4 regions of the Pseudoalteromonas sp. UBA2102 genome follow, and region 4 is predicted to be linked to each of the others. Evidence: predicted binding sites of a transcription regulator. Region 4 holds the regulator's gene; each other region holds the start of a gene.
What was found. The regulator sigma-54, encoded in region 4, starts transcription at its own class of promoters, with help from an activator protein. The targets are predictions, from matches to a motif close to GTTGGCACGNNNNTNGNNT.

Region 1 (3,789 bases), on a different contig from region 4:
AACTCCTTGATTAATTAAAGGTATTTTTATTGTAAATAAGCAGCCTTGGGGCTGGTTATGCTCAACACTAAGCTGGCCTTGTAACTGCTCAACCGACTCTTTTACTATGGTTAAACCTAAGCCACTGCCTTGCAGCGTAACATCTTTATTATGCTTGCCTTGGTAAAATGCGCTGAATATCTGGGTTTTTTCTTGCTCTTTAATACCACAGCCTTCATCGCGCACTTGCATTATTAATAGCTTTTGCTCAAGCGCTAAGGTTACATCAACACTTTGCCCTGTATTTGAAAATTTTAACGCATTAGAAATGAGCTGGATGAGGGTCATTTCTATCAGCTCTGCGGGTAATGCAAGTGGCTGTTTTGTTATGCTGTTGTGCCAGTTTAAGCGTTGCTGCTTAGCCGTTAAGCGGTGCTCAAAATGGCTGTTTATTTTATTTATTAAATTGCCAAATTCGACTTCGCTAACGCTGTCTTTACTGGTTCTGATAGCGTTATAACTAAGTAGGCTGTCAATCATAGTACGCAGACGCACCATAGATTGGCTAATAAGCTCCAGTACGGCTTGCTGCTCTTTTGTAATGGGGCCGACTATTTCATCACTAAGTAAATCGGTGCCCTCGACCATTGAAGCCAACGGCGTTTTAAGCTCGTGGGTTACATGGCGTAAAAAGGTATCTTTTTGTTGCTCAAGCATATGTAGCTGCTCTTGCACCCATTGTAGTTTTTCGCCTAATTCCACCAGCTCACTTGAGCCTTGCACTGCAATTTTTTGCTGCCAGTGGCCTTGTCCTAGTTTATCTATTACCGACGTAAGCCCTTTTAAGCGCTTACTTATGCGCCATAAAAAGCCCCCACCCACTAGTAAAGTAAGCGGAATAAGCGCCACTAACCAGTTAATAAACGAGCTTTGTAAAGTACTTAATTCACTTTGGTTGTTTTGAATTTGTGCTGCATTCGTATCGCGCAACCACACCGTAAGCTCAGCCACTAAATCGCTAATAGGCACAAACAATGCAGCATCTTGTTGGTTATTTTCAATTAAAGCTTGATGAGTGCTACGCAATGTTGTTGCTAAGCGGCGCCACTGCATAGTGTATTGCTGTGTGGCACTGGCTTGGCTGAGCGTGTCGATTGTTTGTAAGGAGGATTGCCATTTTTCGTTTATTAACGTGTCGAGCGACTCGCTTTTTAACACCCAGTTTTGTCGCGTTGCCCGCTCTAGGCTATTAAGCTCTTGCTTTAAAAAATTAAACGACTTAGTAACTTGGTAATTATTACTAACAATAAGCTGGGTAACAGCGAGCTGTTTGTTTAACGCATTTAAAAAAACAATAACCACCAAACTAAGCGGCAGTAACGACAGCAGCATACTAATTATAAACTGACCTATTAAGTTAGGCCGCCAATTAAGCATTGCACGATACTTTTTAGCCAACGTTACAGGCATTATCATTTCCTTTTATTATTTTAAGCGTCCTATTTTAGTTACTTACCTTATACTCTCGCTGAATCAACTTCTATATTTAACCCAATATAACCACTTGTTGCCATTTAGCAACACCCTAAGCTATTGATAACTATATTAACGACTAACAGCACGTACCGCCTGTTGCAAAAATAACACACATTTAAGTAAAAAATTCCGACCAGCGCCCCATAAAAAATATAAACCATTGATTTTAAACACCTATTTAAATTGGCATTATTTTTGTAATAGTGAGTGCAACTTTAATCAATAAGGAAATTAAATGAACAACCGCTTTTTAATAATTTTACCCATGCTGGCTTTTGGGTTTATGGGCACAGATGCAATAGCTATGGACGTTCAAGCTACTTTTAATGAGCTAGATAAAGACAGTAACGGCACACTTAGCGAATCAGAAGCGGGTGAAGATGCCGTACTACACGAAAACTTTTCACAAATAGACACTAACCAAGATGGCCAGTTGTCGCTAAGTGAATTCAAAAAGTTTATTCAGTAAATTCATTTAATTAGGGAACATGATTATGAAACAACTTATTGCAGCATTTGCATTAATGTTTTTAGCCATTAGCGCCACGGCTTTAGCCTCTTCTGTCAACATTCGCTTTGCTCATTTAGACAAAGATATGGATGGAGCAGTATCGCTTGCAGAAGCCAAACAAGATAAAGAAGTAATGAGGCAATTTGCCGATTTAGATGAAAACCAAGACAAGAAAATTTCTAAAGAAGAGTTTCAAAATTTTAAACCTTAATTGTGATTAAGCGCTTTAATAACAAACTCAATAGTAACGATATTTAAACCTTTTTCTCTGGCTAGAATTTTAATCAGTTAGCGCTAAACGGGCTGCTTAAAATAGATTTATTATCCACAGCTGAAGTTAATTAAGTTTTACTTAAGCTTTTACCTAGTAAGGTAGGTTTCAAAAGCATTTGCCATAATCCCTGAGGGAATGTGTAAACGGATTTAATGTTGGGAAGTTAAATTATGGCAAGTGCTTTTTTTATTAATCTACAAACACTGTATGTTGGAAGGAAAACCATGAAGTGTGTTTTTTTTAGTGTTATCGCTATTACTATGATCAGCTTTAATGCTGTTGCGTTAGATGTTAAACAACGTTTTGATCACCTTGATGCCAATAAAAGCGGCTTCTTAACAGAAGACGAATTAGAGCCACAGCCTCAGCTACTCAGCACCTTTACTCGCTGGGATAAAAACCAAGACAAACAAATCTCGCTTCTTGAGTTTAAAGACTATTTAACCAATAACCTTTACTGAGTATAAGTATGAAGACCGTAAGCTATTTAGCGCTTGTTGCGCTGGGCCTTTTTAGCGATGTAAGCCTTGGCCAAAGTACAGAAGTTGCCGATAAATTTGAAAAGTTTGACCGTAACCAGGATGGCTTTTTAACCCGTTCAGAAACCGCCATTGACCCCGCCCTTTGGTCGCGTTTTTCAAGCTATGATAAAGATAAAGACGGCAGACTTACCCTTTCGGAATATGGCATATACGCCAGTAAGTAACTCTTTTTTATAAGCGTAAGCGCTAAATTTTTAACAGCCCTTACGCTTTTAAGCTATCTACCTCAACATATTGGTATTCTAAAAGTGAGTTTGCTAGTGTTATTTTACTAACAATAAAAAATAACCAACTTATGCAACTCAAAAAACTATTTAACCCACTACTGCTTGCCGGCTTATTTGTAAGCAGCACTGCGATTGCGCAAACGCAGGTCATTTACAACGCTAATGGTTACACCCCCTTATACCAAGGTGGTATTCAAACGTTTTCTACTTTAGTGATTAAAAACGGTAAAGTTGTTAAAACTGGAGATGATACGCTTAAAAGCACTTTTCCTGATGCCACACTTATTGATGCCAAAGGTAATACGTTACTGCCAGGGTTGATTGACGCTCACGGGCATGTAATTGGCCTTGGCGATAACTTATCGCAACTTGATGTACGCGGCGCTAAATCGGTCGCTGAAATAACCACAAAGCTAGAACAATTTGCGAAAAATAAACAAGGCTGGATATTAGGGCGAGGCTGGAACCAAGAGCTTTGGAGCGACACGCGCTTTCCTACCGCCAAAGACTTAGACAAAGCAGTCAATGACCGTCCAGTGGTACTTTCGCGCGTTGACAGCCATGCAATTTGGGTTAACAGCAAAGCCTTAGAGCTGGCCGGTATTACCGCAGCAACTCAAGCCCCTGACGGCGGCGAAATTATTAAAGATGAATTTGGCAATCCAACTGGTATTTTTGTTGATAAGGCCGAGTCGTTAATTACCCAGCATATGAGCGCCC
Region 2 (3,789 bases), on a different contig from region 4:
TCATTTCATTGTTATTATCAACGCTTACCCAGTCGTGGTCACGTTGATTTAATTCATGTTTAACTTGAATTACTAAGCTTTGCTCTACCTTTAAATTTGTGCTTGTATCGCCCCAGGTGCGCCCTAATAACCAACGCGGATCGCTTACTGCTTGGGTAATTGATTTATTACGCCATGCGTACCCACTAAATACTGCAGCTTGTGTTTGTGGCTGGCCTTCGCCGCCCATGGTGCCGTAGGCAAGGCGCCTACCATCGTCAAATTTTGCCAAAGCAGGGTTGAGTGTATGAGCCGGTTTTTTATGCGCTTTTAAGGCATTGGCATCGTTGCTATTTAAACTAAAACTTAAACCGCGGTTATTCCACACAAAGCCGCCTTCGCTCATCAAAATGCCGCTACCAAATTCCCAGTAAACACTTTGAATAAAGCTCACTAGTTGGCCGTTTTTATCACGTGCGGCCATCCAGACGGTATCGCCGGGCTCTGCATTAAATGGCCATTGCTTGGCTTGGCTCATATCTATATTGCTGGCAAGCGCATTTAAGCGCTCATCAGTTAATGCGTTTTTATAATCATCGCCAAGCGCGTCTGGGTCTGCCCAAAGTGTAGGGCGGTGCGTAAAGCTTTGTTTGGTTGCTTCAACAATTAAGTGCATCCAATCGGCCTCTGTTTTGGCTAAATGTTTTAGTTTATTAACAGCGCCAATTATTTGCAGAGAATGCACGCCTTGCGTGGGGGCGGGTAAGTTATAACACTGTATGCCCGATAAATTAGCACTGAGCGGCGTTACTAAATCGGCCTGCGTATTGGCAATATCAGCGCGTGTAATTGCACTGCCTGCGGCAGCTAAATCGTTTGCAAACGACTCTGCTAAAGGGCCTTGGTAAAAGGCGTTTAAGCCATGCTCGGCTAAGTGCTCAAAGGTACTGGCAAGTTCTGGGTTTTTAAAATGTTGGCCCGCTTGCAACGGTTTACCATTAGGTATGTAAAGTTCTTTAAAGGCAGCGTTAGTGTTTGAAGCGGTGGCAAGCTTTTCGCAGCCTGCTTGCAAGCTTTTAGATACTGTAAAGCCATCGCGCGCGAGCTTTATGGCTGGGGCTAAAATAGTACTTAGCGAAAGAGCAGCGTGCTCATCTACCGCAAGGGCTTTTTGCCAGCCGCGAAGTGTTGCAGCCTGAGTAAGCGCGCTTAAACCGCCGCGCTCTGGTATGTGTGGCTCATTGCTATAGGCGCTTATATCGTTTGGTGCGCGCCCGCAGGCATCAATGGCAGTGGGTATACTTTGGTTTGGGTTATCAATAAGCCAAAAACTGTCGCCGCCAATTGAGTTCATATGTGGATATACCACGCTAATAGCAGCCGCTGCCGCTACCATGGCTTCGGTGGCTGTACCGCCTTGTTTTAGTATTAAGGTGCCTGCCTCGGTTGCTGCAAAATGCGGGGCAGTAAAGGCAATGTTGTGTGTGCTCATGCAAGTGTGTCCTGTTTAAAGTGGGCAGCTAATTGTTGTACGCAGGCAAGTAGGCTTTTATCGTTGCCGTGGCTCATCATTAATGAAAACCCATACGGGTGGCCATTTTCTAAATTAGCCAATGGTAAGTGTACTTGCGCCGAGCGGCTCAAGCCCGCAATGGCCGATAAGGTGATTATTTGCATACGTAAGGCGCTTGTGTCGGCGCCCAATTTAGGTGCAGTTGTGGGTGTGGTTGGCAAAAATAAACAACTGTTTGTGTTTAGGTTTTTAGCGATTAGTGTTTGCCATTGGGTTTGTACATTTAGTGCTTCTTGTTCTTCTTGGGCGGTTAGAGCAAGCGCCATGTTAAAACGTGCCGCAATTGCCGGAGCAAACTGGGGAAGTTGCCCTGGCAATTGAAGCCAATCTTTATGCGTTTTTGCGATTGCTCGCCCTTGCAGTATTCTAAAGCTGTCAGCCAGTTCGCTTAATAAGCTGCTGTTAGGCAGTTCAAATTCTTTATGGTGTTTAAAATAAGGTTTGGTTTTTTCAAGCAGTTGTTTAAGCGGGGCTTGTAAAGCAGGGTCAACCAGCTCAAATAATGGCTCGCAAATAACTAAAGTATCAACGTTATTAATAGCTTGATTTGGTAACAGTACATTGCCTACATCGCTTAGCAGCTCTGCATTTTGCGTAAGCCAGCCAATGGTATCAAATGGGGGCGCTAGCGGTATTAGGCCATCTTTTTCAATTACGTTATGGCTTGGCCTTATGCCAAATAAGCCACAATAACTTGCCGGTATTCTAATAGAGCCACCAGTATCAGTGCCTAAGCCAATATCGGCTAAGTTAGCCGCTACAGCTGCAGCCGAACCCATACTTGAGCCGCCACTTGCATGGCCTTTAAGTTTTGGGTTTTGTGCTGCACCATAGTGAATGTTATTGCCCTCTAAGCTGTAGGCCAGCTCATCGGTATGGGTAAAGCCTGTAAAGCGACAACCCTCATTCATTAGTTTGTTTACGGCACTTGCTGTTTGCTGTGCAGGTTTTGCTGCTTTAAACCAGCTTGGGTTACCTGCGCTGTTGCGCTCGCCTTTAACTGCAAATACATCTTTTACCGCAAGGCGCTTATTTACAAGTGTGCCGTGGGTTTGTGTTTGCCATGCGTTAGGGCCATGGTCACAAAAAATACCGGTAAAATTATTATGTGTTTTGGTACTCATATCACCACTCGTTATAAAGTAAATCTGACCAACTGGTTATAATCAGATTTAGGGTGATTAAAAAGACGAATTACTTATTATTATTTTTCAGCCCACTGCGTAACATCTTATTTTTATTTTACAGAGCCTGATCCGCTTTTTAATCGGTTAGCTATTATATTGCCTAAAAGCTAAGCAAAAGCAATGCCAAATGCAATAAAGTTGTCCGTTCGGTCAGGTTTTGTTTGGTTTGTATGGGGTTTAGCAGATATTTATAAAAATATAAGTATTAAAGAAGGTGTAATTTAGAGGTGAAAACAACCAAGTTGGTGCGTGATTGCACCAACTTGGTTGCAAGTGTGGCGTTTATAGTAATGCGTTAGGGCTAATAATTAAGCCATTTACATCGGCGTATAGCCAATCGTTAGGGTTAATTGTGGTACTAAGCATGGTCACTGTTTGATTTTTATCTCCAAAGCCACGCTTTAATGTACTGCGCGGGGTAGAGCCAAGTGCCATAACCGGCAAATCCATAGTGGCAAGTATTTCAATGTCACGGCAACAGCCGTTAATAATCACGCCTTCCCAGCCGTTTTTTAACGCGCGCTCCGCCATAATATCGCCTATAAAAGCAAAGCGTTTGCTAGCAAAGCCGTCAATAACCAGTACTTTACCCTTGCCGTTTTCATGCAGTATGTCTGCGGCAAACGAGTTATCGTCTGGGCAGGTAACGGTAACTGCTTGGCCACTAAATGTGGTTTTTTTACCAAAGTGGCGCAGGCCGCTGTCGGCTACTTGTACGCTATTGCGGTGATCGTCAAATAAGTCTGGGGTGGTAAAGTTATCCATGGGTTAAGCCTCACTGTGCTCAGGTATTTTTAAACCAATACCTTTTAAAATTATGTGGGCAGTTGATTGCGTTATTTGTGCCACATCGGTTTCGTCGTATTCTAACTTGTTCATTACCAGTAGCACTTCGGCCTGAAAATCGGCGTAGTACTGCGTAGTTGACCAAATGGTAAATAATAAATGGTAAGGGTCAACATTATCCATTTTGTTTGCATCTATCCAGGCCTGAAACACGCCTACCTTTTGTTTTACCCACGGGCGTGTGTTGGTTCTAAAGTAGTTTTG
Region 3 (3,789 bases), on a different contig from region 4:
CAAATAAAACTTGGAGAATTTATGGCTGAAATGTCTGGTGTAAACGACATATAACAAGGTGTTGAAATCGACCATGCTCCTCAGTAATTTTTTAGCCAACAAATTTATTGCCACTTAGCGAAGCGTAATATTTAGAAAGAGGTTTGATGCAGTTATTCAACATTAGTCGTTTAAAAACAGACTTTGGGATCTTTCGCGTAGCAGGTGATTGGTGTTCAGAAAAACCTGGAGTTGAAAATATCAACATTGAATCAATCGAAGTTATGGGAACTGATGGCTGGGTTATGCTCGATAAATCTAGCAAAAGCAATGCTCGATTAATTAATAGTCTACTACCACTATTTTTGTCACATTTACTTTTAAAAAACAGTGCTGTTTAAACGTAAATATAACAAGGCCTAAGGTGGCAACCGTCTGCTCATGGCACTCCTCAGCCACTCGTCAGCAATAAAATATTGATAATAATTGGTAAGGTATTTTACTGTGTCGGATGGCGCTTCGCTTATCCGACCTACGCAGGCACAAAAGAGTTACTAATATTGAATTAGGTTTTTGGTTGGTAGCCCCTGCAGGAATCGAACCTGCAACTGCCCCTTAGGAGGGGGCCGTTATATCCATTTAACTAAGAGGCCGCATCGAGCTTACAGCTTACAGCTTACAGCTTACAGCTTACAGCTTACAGCTTACAAAAATTATAACGGCATCTTGTTTTTCATATCAAGCTAAAATTAACTTAATTGCTTGATAAATATATATCTTCTTTGTTTAACACGTACAGTGGTATGAGTTTTCGGCTGCTTGCTACAATATGTTTACTATGGACATTTATAACGCGGGTATTTACTGCTACGCCATTTGGGCGGTAAATTAACGTACCTGCTAATACATAGTTAGCCATGCTGCTTTCGCTTAGCTTTTCTATATCGCGAGATAACACAAAATCGCCTCTATTTGATACATCAATGTTGTCCATGGTTTTAAAATCTACCACGCCGTAGCCAAATTTTTGCAGCTGATGAATAAACGTCTCTGCTAATTGATTACCCAACTGATTACTTTTATTAAGCGATGCGTCTAAATCTACAATGGTGGTAACCGCTATGTTGATGCTGTTGTTATCGGGCGCTTCGGCTTCAAGCGTATCGACTAAATCCAGCGCCATTTGCTCTACATAGTTTGCCAGCGTTTTGTGGTGTTTTAGCGGTGTAAACTGCCTTACTGTGTCGTACTCACTTTGCTGCTGCACAGATTGGTTGGCATACATAGGCTTTGATTGGCTACTTTGCGTTACCACGGTGTAATCTGAGCGCGTGTTTATGCTTTCGTTATGCTCATTATTTTGCGTTATTGAACAGCCAGTTAATACTAACGTTGCCATTAGCCCCGCTATAGCAGATAGTTTGTAAAACATGGTCAACCTCACTCGCTGGCTTGTTTAAGCATAATTCCGTCGGTGCGATAGCTACTGTTTAGCGCATCAACCACTGATTGAGGGATAAACCCTTGCGCACTGCCCACTACCGCTTTACTTTTAATGCCCACTATTCGTGCATTTACCAGTACGCCACCTTGGTGGCTCACAAGTGTTCCTGCTAATACGTAATTAAAGTTTTGATCTTGGTTTAGCTCTAGGTAGTCGCGGCTAAATACAAAGTCGCCTGCGGGGGTTACTCGCATATAATCAGTGGTTTTAAAATCGATAACCGGTACTCCAAAACTATGCAGCTCGTGCATAAAGCTTTCGGCTATTTGGTTACCTAACAGGCTTCCATCGCTGTAGTCATCATCTAAAAACACAAAGCTAGAAACGGCAAGTGGCGTTTTGTCGTTTACGTATTGCAGGTTTTCGACCATGTCTTGCATTATCCCACGCACATAATGGTTTATATTTTTGCGTTTTGCAGGGGCACTTTTGGTGTAGTTACTTTGCTTGTTTAAATTAGACTGAAATAACGCTTCATTTGGTGCAGGTGCTTTTACCGCACGCTGCTCTGAAACAAGCTGGGCTGCATTGTCTTGCTCAACCTGCTCCGGCTCTGAATGTAGCGAATTTAACATTTGCGAACAGCCAAAGCCTAATGGCAAACATAGGGTAATTAATAGGTTTCTCATGGTGTGCTCCAGATTAATATTCGCTGCGGTACAAAGAGCCGTCACGCTGCTGAATTTTTTCGTTTCCCCACATTACATTTATAGGGATTTCTGTGCTGCCTGCCGACAGTACTTGCTTGTTTTCAATATTAACGAGTCGTGCATTAACTATGTAAGCATGCTGTTGGCGCGTTACAGTGCCGGTGATGACTAAGTCAATATTTTGGCGATTGCGTAATTTACTTAAGTCGCGGCTTAATATGCTGTCTGCGTTTTGCGCTAATATAAGGTTATTGCCAAGGCGGTACTCAACGGTATGATAGCCAAGCTGGGTAAATTGCGTTAATAAGCTTTCTTGAATTTGTAAGCTCAAACCCGAGGCCTGCCCTGCTACTAGCTTAGTATCTAAAGCATCCGCATAAAAAAAGCTACTCACACCAATGCGCGCATTGGCATTTAAAGCACCATTTACATGGTTAAGCTGCGAGGCTAGATTTGCTACATACTCGTTAACGGTATAGGGGGCCATTGCTGCTTTTGGCGCGTCAGTAGGCACACTCAGCTCTGGGGGCGGAACCAAGTTGCAAGCAGTTAAATTTAACAATACTAAAGGCAGTAAAAGGCGCATAGTTGCCGTCCTCTTCAAAACATACCGAGGATAAAGCAATTATTATGCCTAATTAACCTAAACTCTGGATAATAAACCTATCTCTAGCCAGAGATAATAAATTTAAGTATCAAGATAGTTCAATATGCTAGTAAGGCTCTTAACCAGAGTTCAGGTTAATTAACTTTGAGGCGTTTTGACATAGTAAGTGACAAAGCAGTTATTAATTTTTATTAATGACTTACATGCATCCTTTGCTGCTTCTTTTGTTTTAAACGCACCAAGCTTTAATCTATAAAAGGTGTGCTGGTCAATCAGTACTTGCTCGGTATTTACTTCAAGCTTATTTGAGGCCGATTGAAATTGCTTTATAGCCGCTTCAAGTACCGCTTTATTTTTATATGCCCCCACTTGCACAGCAAACAGCGCATTTGTATTTACAACAGCTAAGTGGTTAGTTTGCTGTGGTTTTGGCTGCGCGTTAAGTTGTTTTAATTTATCTACTGTGCGCTGTAATTCACTTTCTAGCTTTAACAGTCTTTCTAGTTGAGGCTTGGTTTGTTGCCACTGCTGCGCTGACTCTTTTAGTACGGCTAAATCATCTTTTTTAATGAGCACCGCCTGCTTTTGGGCCGTTGCGAGTGCGTGAGCACTGTTTGCTAATGCAAAGCCTAAAACTAATGTGGCTAAAAAATCCTTGTAGTGCAGCATAAGTATGTTGTTAATTTGGGTAAGAGTGAGCGCTATTTTAACAGCCAAACAATGCTTAGCAAGTCACGCGTGCTAGGACCTATTGCGCTTTTATACCAATTAGCTTAATTAAGTAATCTATTATGAGGATAGTAAAACGTATTGATAGCTAGGCAAAAAAATTCGCTATTTAGTTGCTCTAAACGAGATTTATTAACGCAGAACGCAACACGATTAGCCCCGTAAAATAATTATTTATTATTGCGGGTTAGTATCACTATTAAAGTTTAATTGGCTTATCGGTGTAGTTACTTACAATGCAGTCGAGCTTATACATTTTAAATACTTCACAGTCGGCTTTGGCATTTTTAAGGTTTTTATAGGAGCCAAGCTTTAAGCGA
Region 4 (3,789 bases):
CGATGGATAAAGGGTGTAATCTGCGTGTTTCTGAAAAACGTTTGATCAGTGTTTGATCATCACTATCTAAATAAAACAGTGTGGGTTTAGCAAAGTCAGGAAGGTACTCGAGAATATCGTTAAATTCGTCTTGTTCTTTGGGAATATTACGAACATCTATGCTAACGGCTATTTTGTCATAGTTATCTGAAACACTTCGCACTAAAGAGGGCAGTAGGTTGACCGGAATATTATCTACGCAATAATAGCCTAAATCTTCAACCACGCGTAAAGCAACCGACTTACCTGAACCAGAACGGCCGCTTATGATAATTAACTCCATTTATAGCCCTTAGTATTTACTACGATTGATCAACAATTACTTGATACAGCTCTGCATCGGTTTTAGCACTACGCAGCTGTTTACAAAATTCTTTGTTGCTCAGTTTATCAGCTATGGTTGCCAGAGTCTTTAGGTGCTGTTGGTTATCGCCATCTGGTACGATGAGTGCAACAAAAATATCAACAGGGCAGTTATCAATAGCATCAAAGTTAACAGGAGTGTCGCTAACAAGTACTAAAGCCAGCGGCTCTTCTACGCCACCCATTCTGCCATGAGGAATGGCGATACCCCGGCCAATACCAGTACTGCCTAGCTTTTCTCTGCTTGCCAGCGCATTAAGAATATCTTGTTGTGGTAAGTAGGGGAGCTTTTCATGAGCAAGCTCACTGATAAACTCTAAAATTCTTTTTTTACTACTAAAAAGGACCGCAGCTTTGCTGCAGTCCTGGCATACTAATGTACTTAATTTCATAATATTAGTGTCTAGCAAGCTTCTCTTTATGTTTTATGACTTGACGATCGAGCTTGTCAATCAACGAGTCTATAGCGGCATACATATCTTGGTGCTCTGTTGAGGCAAATAAATCTGCGCCACTTACATGAATAGTCGCTTCTGCTTTTTGGTTGAGTTTTTCTACATCGAGAATGACATGCACATTGCTAATATGATCTGAGTGCCTTTCTAGCTTTGCAAATTTATTATTTACATAGTCTCTAAGTGAATCAGTTACTTCTACGTGACGACCAGTTAGGTTTAGTTGCATAAGCATTTCCTCTTTGTTTTTTACGTCTTATATCAAACTCTTTCTCTGATTTGACGGTGGAATAGCTAGCGATTCACGGTATTTTGCTATTGTGCGTCTAGCTACTTTAATTCCTTGCTCTGCCAATATATCCGCAATTTTACTATCACTCAATGGTTTAGCTGAGTTTTCCGCGGCAATTAGCTTTTTAATTAGGGCACGTATTGCGGTTGATGAACACTCGCCGCCATTTTCAGTGCTTACGTGGCTTGAGAAAAAATACTTAAGCTCAAATATACCACGTGGTGTATGCATATATTTTTGCGTAGTAACACGCGAAATTGTCGATTCATGCATTTCTACCATTTCAGCAACATCGTTTAAAACCATTGGCTTCATGGCTTCGGGGCCATGTTCAAAAAATGCCTGTTGCTGTTTTACAATACAGTTTGTTACCTTAAGCAGCGTGTCGTTTCTGCTTTCAAGGCTTTTTATAAACCATTTAGCTTCTTGTAAGTGAGAGCGAATAAACTGGCTATCACCACTTGATTTTACGGTACGTGACATAGCCGCGTACTGACTATTTACGCGTATTTTTGGCATGCTATCTGGGTTTAGCTCTACCACCCAGCGGCCTTTTATTTTTTTAACCGACACATCTGGTATCACATACTCCGACTCTTCCCTTACTATTGTATCTGCAGGTTTTGGGTTGAGGGTATGTATTAGGGTCATGACCTCTTTAAGCTCGTCTTCTTTAAGCTTAGTCTTTTTCATTAATGTACGATAGTCGCGTGCCGCTAATAGATCAATGTGATCGGTTAAGATCATTTTAGTTTGTTCTATAAAAGGGGTGTCTTTATCAAACTGGTTTAGCTGAATACACAAGCACTCTTGTAAACTGCGCGCGGCTATACCTACAGGGTCAAATAACTGAATACGCTTTAAAACGGCTTCTATTTCATCAAGTTCAACTTCAACTTCGTCATCGTTTTCTTGGTTAAAGCTCTCTAAAATCTCTTCGCAACTTAGCGTTAAAATACCCGAGTCATCTACAGCTTCTACAATGGCAATAGCAATGGCTTCGTCAGTTGGGCTAAAAGGAGTAAGCTGAAGCTGCCACATTAAATACTCATGTAGCGTTTCAGTAGAGGCACCTTGATAAATAGACTCATCTTCCGGCATTGGGCCTGAGGATGCCGCAGGGGCTGCGCTCATGTACTCATCCCAGGTTACATCCATTGCCATATCATCGCTAACGGTGTCTTTATTTAAAGCTTCGCCACTGTCTTGCTCGTACTCGCTGGTTGTACCGTCAGCCGATGCGCTTACGGTTACATCATCCGTATCTGCTTTTTGTTCATTTTTTCCAGCCGACTCTTCCGTGTAATCTTGCTCTTCTACTTCTAATAGCGGGTTGCTATCAAGTGCTTCTTGTATTTCTTGCTGGAGATCCAATGTACTGAGCTGCAGCAAGCGAATCGCTTGTTGCAATTGTGGAGTCATTGTAAGTTGCTGGCCCATGCGCAGCTGTAATGATTGCCTCATGTATCTCTAACAATCCTTTTATGTTGTTATAATTAATATTAGCAGATGCTTGTAGGTGTGGCTTAAATGTTACAGCCTAAATTGCTCGCCTAAATAAACATCGCGTACAGTTTTGTCATTTAATACGTGTTCTGGGGTGCCAGATGCAATTAGCTCCCCATGAGAAACAATGTAGGCTTTTTCACAAACATCAAGGGTTTCTCTTACATTGTGATCGGTAATTAATACGCCAATGCCACGGTTTTTAAGATGTTCTATTATTTTCTTTATATCTAACACTGAAATCGGATCAACACCAGCAAAAGGCTCATCCAATAAAATAAATTTAGGGTTTGCTGCCAGTGCTCTGGCAATTTCTACACGGCGGCGTTCACCACCAGAAAGCGCCATACCTTGGCTATCGCGAATATGCTGAATACTGAATTCATCAAGTAAGTTGTTAAGCGTTTCTTCTCGCGCGGCTTTATTGAGCTCTTTACGCGTTTCTAAAATAGCCATTAAGTTTTGATAAACTGTCAGCTTTCTAAATATTGATGACTCTTGCGGCAAATAGCCAATGCCTAAACGGGCGCGGCTGTGCATAGGTAATAACGTAATGTCGTTATCATCAATAGAAATTTTACCTTTGTCGCTAGGTACTAATCCTACAATCATGTAAAAGGTGGTGGTTTTACCTGCGCCATTAGGGCCCAATAAGCCAACAATGCTGCCGGCTTCTACCTCAAGGCCTACATTTTTTACAACTTGGCGGCCTTTATAGCTTTTTGCTAATAGTTTTGCTTTTAAGGTGCTCATGGTTGACCTTCGTTACCTGTTTTTTCTTTAATTTTTGCTTCAACAGGCACTAAAATTGTGTGGACACGATCCGTAGAGTTTTCGTCTTTTTCTGCGCTAATAAGCTGCTGCTGCATGTCGTAGGTAATACTTTTAGCATTAATTTTTTGACCGGCTTGTGCGACTTCAGCATCGCCAACAAGCGTTAAAAAGCGCTTTGCTACGTCGTAACGTACTTCGTTTGCGCTGGCACTCATTACGGTACCGTCGTCTTGTTTTTCTTCGAAGTAGGCTGGGCTGCCAGTGGCAATAAGGAGTTGTTTGTTATCCCCTAAGTCTTCACGTTTATGTACTTCGAGTCGGTCGGCTGTAATTTTGCGATTACCATGCACAATTTCGACG

Region 1: a site for sigma-54 is predicted at 1,698-1,716, ahead of B2R65_RS03010 (EF-hand domain-containing protein). Genes of this name have one in related genera too.
Region 2: a site for sigma-54 is predicted at 2,849-2,867, ahead of B2R65_RS17230 (amidase family protein). Genes of this name have one in related genera too.
Region 3: a site for sigma-54 is predicted at 2,753-2,771, ahead of B2R65_RS08045 (FlgO family outer membrane protein). Genes of this name have one in related genera too.

What each region holds. Positions count from the first base shown of each region.
Region 1 is NZ_DCYU01000027.1:8,906-12,694, forward strand. Features, by position in the region: gene B2R65_RS03005 (sensor histidine kinase) at 1-1,449, opposite strand, end outside; gene B2R65_RS03010 (EF-hand domain-containing protein) at 1,751-1,984, shown strand; gene B2R65_RS03015 (EF-hand domain-containing protein) at 2,010-2,237, shown strand; gene B2R65_RS03020 (EF-hand domain-containing protein) at 2,525-2,761, shown strand; gene B2R65_RS03025 (EF-hand domain-containing protein) at 2,770-3,006, shown strand; partial or broken gene B2R65_RS03030 (amidohydrolase) at 3,138-3,789, shown strand, end outside.
Region 2 is NZ_DCYU01000133.1:26,140-29,928, forward strand. Features, by position in the region: gene B2R65_RS17225 (gamma-glutamyltransferase family protein) at 1-1,471, opposite strand, end outside; gene B2R65_RS17230 (amidase family protein) at 1,468-2,676, opposite strand; gene B2R65_RS17235 (putative 4-hydroxy-4-methyl-2-oxoglutarate aldolase) at 3,022-3,504, opposite strand; gene B2R65_RS17240 (TetR/AcrR family transcriptional regulator) at 3,508-3,789, opposite strand, start outside.
Region 3 is NZ_DCYU01000060.1:110,455-114,243, reverse strand. Features, by position in the region: gene B2R65_RS08070 (sulfite exporter TauE/SafE family protein) at 1-54, shown strand, start outside; gene B2R65_RS08065 (hypothetical protein) at 147-380, shown strand; tRNA gene B2R65_RS08060 (tRNA-Arg) at 558-632, opposite strand; gene B2R65_RS08055 (FlgO family outer membrane protein) at 734-1,411, opposite strand; gene B2R65_RS08050 (FlgO family outer membrane protein) at 1,420-2,112, opposite strand; gene B2R65_RS08045 (FlgO family outer membrane protein) at 2,126-2,719, opposite strand; gene B2R65_RS08040 (SPOR domain-containing protein) at 2,879-3,457, opposite strand; gene B2R65_RS08035 (SPOR domain-containing protein) at 3,669-3,789, opposite strand, start outside.
Region 4 is NZ_DCYU01000073.1:73,517-77,305, reverse strand. Features, by position in the region: gene rapZ (RNase adapter RapZ) at 1-322, opposite strand, end outside; gene B2R65_RS10365 (PTS sugar transporter subunit IIA) at 342-794, opposite strand; gene hpf (ribosome hibernation promoting factor) at 799-1,086, opposite strand; gene B2R65_RS10355 (RNA polymerase factor sigma-54) at 1,114-2,613, opposite strand; gene lptB (LPS export ABC transporter ATP-binding protein) at 2,683-3,408, opposite strand; gene lptA (lipopolysaccharide transport periplasmic protein LptA) at 3,405-3,789, opposite strand, start outside.